DNA from 2 places in the Polaromonas sp. P1_E11 genome. Region 2 is predicted to be linked to the other one. Evidence: riboswitches for the same ligand, from Rfam matches in the RefSeq annotation. Region 2 holds a riboswitch; the other holds the start of a gene.
The links. A riboswitch is a leader RNA that binds a small molecule or an ion and turns the genes downstream of it on or off. The one in region 2 is predicted to bind glycine.

Region 1: linked by a shared signal. The riboswitch ahead of AC1D11_RS16960 (D-amino acid dehydrogenase) and the one ahead of gcvT (glycine cleavage system aminomethyltransferase GcvT) in region 2 are both predicted to bind glycine.

The regions. Positions count from the first base shown of each region.
Region 1 covers NZ_JBFUBA010000004.1:292,711-296,906, forward strand. The annotation lists gene AC1D11_RS16945 (alpha/beta fold hydrolase) at 1-65, shown strand, start outside; gene AC1D11_RS16950 (thioredoxin domain-containing protein) at 62-544, shown strand; gene AC1D11_RS16955 (GrpB family protein) at 742-1,284, shown strand; glycine riboswitch at 1,476-1,597, shown strand; gene AC1D11_RS16960 (D-amino acid dehydrogenase) at 1,720-3,033, shown strand; gene AC1D11_RS16965 (DUF1737 domain-containing protein) at 3,127-3,333, shown strand; gene AC1D11_RS16970 (DinB family protein) at 3,333-3,866, shown strand; gene phnD (phosphate/phosphite/phosphonate ABC transporter substrate-binding protein) at 4,080-4,196, shown strand, end outside.
Region 2 covers NZ_JBFUBA010000002.1:436,370-440,565, forward strand. The annotation lists gene AC1D11_RS09515 (TRAP transporter small permease) at 1-388, shown strand, start outside; gene AC1D11_RS09520 (TRAP transporter large permease) at 385-1,662, shown strand; gene AC1D11_RS09525 (hypothetical protein) at 1,735-2,304, shown strand; glycine riboswitch at 2,331-2,444, shown strand; glycine riboswitch at 2,466-2,569, shown strand; gene gcvT (glycine cleavage system aminomethyltransferase GcvT) at 2,625-3,785, shown strand; gene gcvH (glycine cleavage system protein GcvH) at 3,843-4,196, shown strand, end outside.

The DNA of each region.
Region 1 (4,196 bases), on a different contig from region 2:
GCCATGACCCCATGATCAGCGAACCGGCTGCGCTGACGAAGATTTTGCTGGAAAGCGCTGAATGAGCCAGGTGGGCCGCCGCCAGTTCACTGCCGCGCTGGCAGCCGGGCTGGCCGTGCCCCAGCTTGCGCTGGCCAAAGACACGGCCTTGCCTGTGCCGGCCTCTTTGCGGGCTGCGGCGGGAATCGCCTTCGCCAAAAATGAACCACTCGTGCTGTTGGTCAGTCTGCCCGGTTGCCCTTTTTGCGAACTGGTGCGGCGCAACTACCTGTTGCCGGGGCAACGCGATGGCAGCCTGCACGCCTGGCAGCTCAACATCAGCGACCGCACGACGCCGCTGACCGGCTTTGACGGCCAGGTGACGACGGCTGCGGCGCAAGTGGCCGCATGGAAGGCCGGCTTCACCCCCACGGTGCTGTTTCTGAGCCCGGCCGGGCAAGACCTGGCGGAACGGCTGGTTGGCCTGGCGTCTACCGACTTTTATGGCGCCTACCTGGAAGAGCGGCTGGCACAGGCGCGCAAAGCTGTGCTGGCTCTCAGGTAAATGAAATGCGGGCCGCCAAATTCGCAGGCGTGGGGATTTCTGGTTGCTATTGTTTTGGTAGCTACTCGCGCCCGTTCTTATTGGGCTGAAGGCCTTTTTCATGCTCAAAAATGCCCTAAAAATGGCCCCGCAAAGGATTTTGGCGTGCTGCGCAGCGTGTTTCGCCCCTGTACAACAACCTGCCCGCCGTCACGCGCATGACTGACCAGGAATCGCTGCTTGCCGCTATCCACGAGGAGGTGGCCCTGCAGGCCTACAACCCGGCCTGGCCCCTGCAGTTTGTGGCTGAGCGGGACCGCCTGCTTGCACTCTCCCCCCAGCTGCCGGCCCGCCTGATCGACATCCAGCACATCGGCAGCACGGCCGTGCCCGGCCTGGCGGCCAAGCCGGTGATTGATATGCTGGCCGGCGTCGAATCAATGGTGGCGGCCGAAGCTCTTGCAGCGCCACTGTGCGCCAACGGTTACACGACCTCCGCTAAATTCAACGCGGCACTGACCGACCGCAAGTGGTTCATGCGCTGGGCGAACGGACGGCGCACCCACCACCTGCACGTCGTGGTGCACGGCGGCGAGGTGTGGGCGCAGCGCCTGCATTTTCGCGACGCCCTGCGTTCGGACCCGGCACTGGCGGCGCGCTATGCCGCGCTCAAGGCGGAACTGGCAGCCAGGCACCCGGGTGACCGGGAGGCCTACACCGATGCCAAAGCCGCGTTTGTGAACGCAGCGAGCGAAGGCTAAACCTCCCTGCTTCCTACTATTAAGCCGCTGAATCAACCCGCTAGACCTGTACTGAACGCCGCATTCACGCTTGGCAAAACAGGCTTCGGTGGTAAATTCAAACCCGTTCAAGCAGGAGAGCGCTGCCCCCACAAGGCAGCCACCGAAGGCGCAAACTTCCATAATCGCTCAGGTCCCGTACTGCCCGGAACACACAGCCGTCTGGAGAGACGCCGCACGCAAGGTGCAGCGCACCGAAGGAGCAAAGCCGAGACCTTTCATCGACATGGAAGCTGCGGCTGAATCTCTCAGGTAACAAGGACAGTGGAAGCGGCCGCAAGCATGCTGACAGGCGATGCTTGGCGGTTGCCACGTTTCTTTTTTGATTCAAGCACCCCCAAGGTACCGCAGCACTTGCGCAACTGCAATGTTCTGCTTGAATGAAAAGGAATCGCCATGAAAGTCATGGTTTTGGGGGCTGGTGTCACGGGTATCACCACGGCCTGGTATTTGGCGCAGCGCGGCCATGAGGTGACAGTGGTGGAACGCCGCAACGCAGCCGCGATGGAAACCAGTTTTGCCAACGGCGGGCAAATATCCGTGAGCCATGCGGAACCCTGGGCCAACCCGGGTGCACCGCTCAAGGTGTTGCAATGGCTGGCGCGTGAAGACGCGCCGCTGCTCTTCAGGCTGCGCGCCGATGTGAACCAGTGGCTGTGGGGGCTGGAGTTTTTGCGCAACTGCACGCCGGCGCGCACGGCACAGAACATCCAGCAGATCGTGAACCTGGGCATGTACAGCCGCGGCGCGCTGCAAAAGCTGCGCGCCGAGCTGGGCCTGCTGTACAACGCGCAGACCAAAGGCATCCTGCACTTCTATACCAGCCAGGCCGAGTACGACGCGGCGCAGGAGCCCGCACGCATCATGCGCGAACACGGCTGCGAACTCGACATGAAGACGGCCGACGAATGTGTGGCGATTGAGCCCGCGCTGGCGCAATGCCGCGGCAGCATCGTGGGCGGCAGCATGACGCCCAGCGATGAATCGGGTGACGCCCGCGCGTTTACCGCCGCGCTGGCCGCGCGCTGCGAACAGGCCGGTGTGAAATTTTTGTACAACACCACGGTGCTGGGCCTGGATGCCGCAGAGGGGCAACTGAACGGCGTGCAGGTGGCGATGGGCAGCGGCGAGGCCGGCGGCAAAGTCGCGATGTTGAAAGCCGATGCGTATGTGATGTGCCTGGGCGCCTTCAGCGCGCAGTGGGCCAAGGTGCTGGGGCAAAGCCTGCGCATCTACCCTGCCAAGGGTTACTCGGTCACGCTGCCCGTGATCAACGAAGCCGCTTCCTATCAGGTCAGCCTGACCGACGACGAGTACAAGCTGGTGTTCTCGCGTTTTGGCAACCGCTTGCGCATTGCCGGCACGGCCGAGCTCAACGGCTACAACACCGAGCTGAACCTGGTGCGCTGCAACGCCATCGTGCGCCGTGTAAAACAACTCTTTCCCGACATGACGGACGGCGAAGGCGCGCAGTTCTGGACGGGCCTGCGGCCGGCCACGCCGAGCAATGTGCCTTACATCGGCAAAAGCAAGGCCTCCAATGTTTTCCTCAACACGGGCCACGGCACGCTGGGCTGGACGCATGCCTGCGGCTCAGGCGCGGCGATTGCCGACATCGTGAGCGGGCGCGTGCCGGAGGTCGACTTTGCGTTTACCGGGATGCCGGCGCCGGAGCGTGTGATGGCATTGCCGGGGATGGCGAAGGCCTGAGCAAGGCCTGAAAAGGGGGTCTGGAGCACAGCGTCCTGCAGCAGGTGGGCGGAAACGGTAATATCGCCCTCCGTTCATCAGCCGCTTGCCGCCATGACATCACCCGCCACCACGCCCCCCGACGGTCTCCCCACCTACAGGCTCCTTACCGGCCCGGATGACGCGAGCTTTTGCCGCCGCGTGAGCGAGGCGCTGGCGCGGGGTTACGAGCTTTACGGCTCGCCGGCGGCGACCTTCAATGGCGAGAACGTGATCGTGGCGCAGGCGGTGCTGTGGCCTTCGCTGCGCAAGGCCGGCTGATGAGCCCTGCCCTGCCCCTGAACCCCGCAACGCTTCAAGCCATGGCGGATTTTCCGCGCCAGCTGGAGCAGTTCTACGACGCAATTCCTGAAAGCCACAAGGCCTGGACGCCGCCGTCGTGGGAAGGCATTCCGAGCGAACACTTCACGGCCATTGCGCAGGTCTGCCACATCAGGGACATCGAGACCGACGGCTATCACGTGCGGTTTCAGCGCACCTTGTCGGAAACCAATCCGGTGCTGGAGTCACTGGACGGCTATGTGGTGGAAAAGGAACGCAACTATGCGGCCGCTGATGCGCAAGAGGCCATCGCGGCGTTTCGCGCAGCGCGCACCCGGACGATGGCCATGCTGTCGGGCATCACGCCCGAACAACTGGGCCGCACGGCGGAATTCGAAGGTTACGGCGCGCTCACCTTGCGCAGCCTGGTGCATTACCTGTGCAGCCATGACCAGCAACACCTGGCCGGTCTGCAATGGCTGCTCGGGAAGGTGGATGCTGCTCGCATGGCGGATGCCGGGGGCGATTTGTAACGCCGCATATCAGGAAAGGCATTTTGCGCGCTACCTCAGCGCCCTCCGTTCAACGAAAAAACCACAAACTTTCTGACGCAATCCCACTTTATGACCCTTTAGAGTCGGTCTACCTGTAAGTAAACGTTAGTTTGGAAGCACACTGGGGTTAACCGGCGTCTCTGCCGCGCGACCGCAAATGCGGTTCTATCCACAACTACCGGGATGATCAACATGAAGTTTTATCTGCGCCACGCAGCAATATTGGCCAGCGCCGCTTGCGCCCTGGGTTCGGCAACAGCCCAGACCGACGAGGCGAAGCCTGCACGCAAGGCGAAAGCAGCGGCTGCT
Region 2 (4,196 bases):
GACGCGTTTTGTCTTCGAGCAGCCTGCAGAGTGGAGTGAAATCCTGATCCGCCTCAGCCTGATCTGGATGGTCTTTATGGGAATCCCCATGGCTTTCCGCCAGGGCGCCATGGTCAGCGTGGACGTGCTCTATCGCTGGAGCCCACCTCGCATCCGGCGGGTGCTGGACTGGCTGGTCTGCCTCGCCGCCCTGCTCCTCGTCGCGGTCATCGTCTGGTGGGGCTGGGACTATTCCCTGCGCGGGCGTGCGCAGTCCATGGCTGGCCTTGAATCCATTTCGATGTTTTGGGGCTATGTGGCCATGCCGATCGGCGGCATGTTCTGCGTAATGGGCATCATCGGCAACCTGATCGACCCACAGCGCAACGAACTGGAGACTGCGCAATGACCGCGGTAATGATTTCCACCATGGTGCTGTGCTTTGCGCTCACCGTTTCCGTGGCCGTTTCCATCGGCCTGGCGTCCATCTTCGGTATCCAGGCGTCCAGCGCCAACATGCTGATTTCAGTCAAGGAGATGTTCTCCTCGATCAACAAGTTTCCGCTGGCCGCGATCCCCTTCTTCATCCTGGCCGGCAACCTGATGGAAACCGGCGGCATCTCGCGCCGGCTTGTCGAGTTCGCCAAAAGCATTGTGGGGGGCGTCCAGGGCGGCCTGCCCATGACCTGCGTGCTGACCTGCATGATCTTCGCCGCGGTGTCCGGCTCCTCCGTGGCCACCACCTTCGCCATTGGCGCCATCCTGATCCCGGCGCTCATCAAGCACGGTTACCCCACCGCCTACGCCGCAGCCCTGCAGGCCACCAGCGCCGAGTTGGGCGTGATCATTCCACCTTCCATTCCCATGATTCTTTATGGCGTGAGCGCCGAAGTGTCGATCGGCGAACTCTTCATTGCCGGCTTCGGCCCGGGGCTGCTGATCGGCTGCGCACTGATGCTGTTCGTGCACCTGTATTGCCGCTGGAAGGGTTGGGGAAAGCAGGACGGTGACGGCCGCCTAGGCTTTGGCAAGGCGACCTGGCAGGCGGGCTGGGCATTGTTGATGCCGGTGATTATTCTGGGCGGGATTTACGGCGGGATTTTCACGCCGACCGAAGCCTCTGCCGTGGCGGTGTTTTATGCGCTGGTCGTGGGCATCGTGATCTACCGCGAAATCAAGCCGGCCGACCTGTACGTCATCCTGCGCAAATCGGTGCTCTCCAGTGCCGTGATCATGTTCATCATCGCCAATGCCGGGTTGTTCGCCTTCCTGATCACCCGGGCTGGCGTGCCGGACGCCATAGGCCATTGGCTGGAAGCCGTGCTGCAATCGCCCGCACTCTTCCTGCTCGGCGTTAACGCGGCGCTGTTCATCATCGGCATGTTCATTGAAACCAGCGCAGCCATCATCGTGCTGGCGCCCATCCTGGCGCCGGTGGCGGTGCATTTCGGCATTGACCCGGTGCACTTCGGGCTGGTGATGGTGGTCAACCTCGCGCTGGGGATGATCACGCCGCCATTCGGCGTGAACCTGTTTGCAGCCTGCACCGTCGCCAGGATATCGCTGGACCGCATCGTGACCCACCTGATCCCCTTTGTGCTCGTTATCCTGGCTTGCCTGATGGTGGTCACTTACGTCCCGCAGCTGTCGCTGGCTTTGCGGGATCTGGTCTACGCCAAATAGCTTTTCGGACGGGATTCACGAGGCTGTCATTTTCAGCAGCCATGCTCGGGGTTTCATTTGAGGATGAAATCCATGCAGCTCCATAAAACCGACCGTGCCCGCGCCGAGCTCAAGCCCGGCGTGAGAACGCTAGGCCAGCGCGAGCGCACCCTGCTGCTGATGGCCGACGGCAGCAAGTCTGCCCAGGACTTCCGCCCGCTGTTTGAGGGCGACGGCGAAGCCATTGCCCTGCGCCTTTTGCGTGACGGCTTTCTGGAAGCCCATCCTGGCAGGGCGTCCGCACCGGCAAAAAATCCCTCGCCTGCACCCGCCCACACACTCACGCCGGCGCAGTTGCAGAATTTCCCCAGCCCCGAGACCACGCAAGCCATTCAGGTCTCCGCCGACCAGTTTGAAGGCAAGCGCTCGCTTGCCACAACCCGGATGTTCCTGTTCGATATTTGCGAGCGCATGTTTGCCCGGCGCGACCCGGTGATGGCCGAGCGCTTTCGCGAAGCGCTGCGCAATGCCAAGGACCGCGAGACCATGCTCGCCGCCTCGCGCCAAATGCTGGAAGAAATCGAGAAAATCGCGGGCCATGAGCGTGCCGACTCCATCAGCGAGCGGATCGCCATGCTGCTGCCCCAGCATCTGGCTGCCTGATCAGGCTCGGAGCAGCTTCCGTTACACTTGGCTGGTCAGGAGAGAGTTTTCCTTAGCGAAAACCGCCGAAGGCGCACGAGCACCCTGGGGGTACCCCCAAGTAGCACTGAACGCTCAGGCAAAAGGACTGGCAACCGCCCTGCGGCGCACCACGCGGCGAGGCGTTCCCTACTGGAGAGAGGCCGCCCTTCACGGGCAGCCCACCGAAGGAGCAAGCCCGCATCGCCGGGTGAATCTCTCAGGTAAAGTGGACAGCAGGGGCAGCCCATGGATTGAGAACAAGTTCTTGCCATGACCGTGTTTGCCCCCCGGAGAATGCCTTGTCCGATTCGTCCACTTCTTCCGCTGCCCCCGAAGCCCTGCTGAAAACGCCGCTGCACGACCTGCACGTGGAGCTAGGCGCGCGCATGGTACCTTTTGCCGGCTATTCCATGCCGGTGCAATACCCAGCGGGGCTTATGGCGGAACACCACCATACGCGCCAGGCTGCCGGCCTTTTCGATGTGTCCCACATGGGCCAGTTGCGCCTGGTGGGCGCGGATGCAGCGGCGGCGCTTGAATCCCTAATCCCTGTCGATGTGATTGACCTGCCTGCCGGCAAGCAGCGCTACGGCCTGTTGCTCAACGACGACGGCGGCATCATCGACGACCTGATGTTCTTCAACCGCGACTACGCGAACGGCGGCGACCTCTTTGTCATCGTCAACGGTGCGTGCAAGGCGGGCGACATCGCGCACATCCAGGCCAAAATCGGTTCGCGCTGCGAAGTCATCCCCATGCCCGAAATGGCGCTCATGGCGCTGCAGGGCCCGCAGGCCGTCACGGCCTTGCAGCGGCTGGCCCCAGGCGTCGAAAAGCTGGTGTTTATGACCGGTGGGCGCTTCACCGTGGCAAATTGCGACTGCTTCATCACCCGCAGCGGCTACACCGGCGAAGACGGCTTTGAAATCTCGGTGCCGGCTTCGCAAGCCGACACACTCGCACGCGCACTGCTCGCGCAGCCCGAAGTCAAGCCCATCGGCCTGGGCGCGCGCAATTCGCTGCGGCTGGAGGCCGGCCTGTGCCTCTACGGCAACGACATCGACATCACCACCACGCCGGTGGAAGCCAACCTCAACTGGGCCATGCAAAAGATTCGCCGTACCGGCGGCGCGCGTGCCGGCGGTTTCCCGGGCGCGGACAAAATCCTGGCGCAACTGGCTGACCCCGCCCTGCTCACCCGCAAGCGCGTCGGCCTGGTGGCGCTGGAGCGCGTGCCGGTGCGTGACCATACCGAGTTGCAAAGCACCGATGGCACAGTCATCGGCGAGGTCACCAGCGGCCTGTTGGGGCCCACGATCAACCAGCCGGTCGCCATGGGCTATGTCAAACCTGAATTCGCCGCGCTGGGCACGCGCGTGAACGCGATGGTGCGCGGCAAGGCCGTACCCATGGAAGTCGCCGCCATGCCTTTTGTTCCCGCCCGCTATTACCGCGGCTAGACCCTGAAGCTGTCACTTCATTTTTTTTCACCCCGCCACTCAACCCCGGAGAACCTCATGACCGTCAAATACACCGAAGACCACGAATGGGTCAAGATTGAAGGCAACGTTGCCACCGTTGGCATCACCGTGCATGCGCAGGACGCGTTGGGCGACGTGGTGTTTGTGGACCTGCCGGCTGTCGGCACCACTTTCGCCCAGAAAGAAACCGCCGGTGTTGTCGAATCCGTCAAGGCCGCGGCCGACGTGTATATGCCCTTGAGCGGCGAAGTGACCGAAATCAACGAAGCCCTGAAAAACGACCCATCGCTTGCCAACAGCGACCCGATGGGCGCCGGCTGGTTCTTCAAGGTCAAGTTATCTGACCCTTCACAGCTTGACGCGCTGATGGACGAGACCCGTTACACAGCC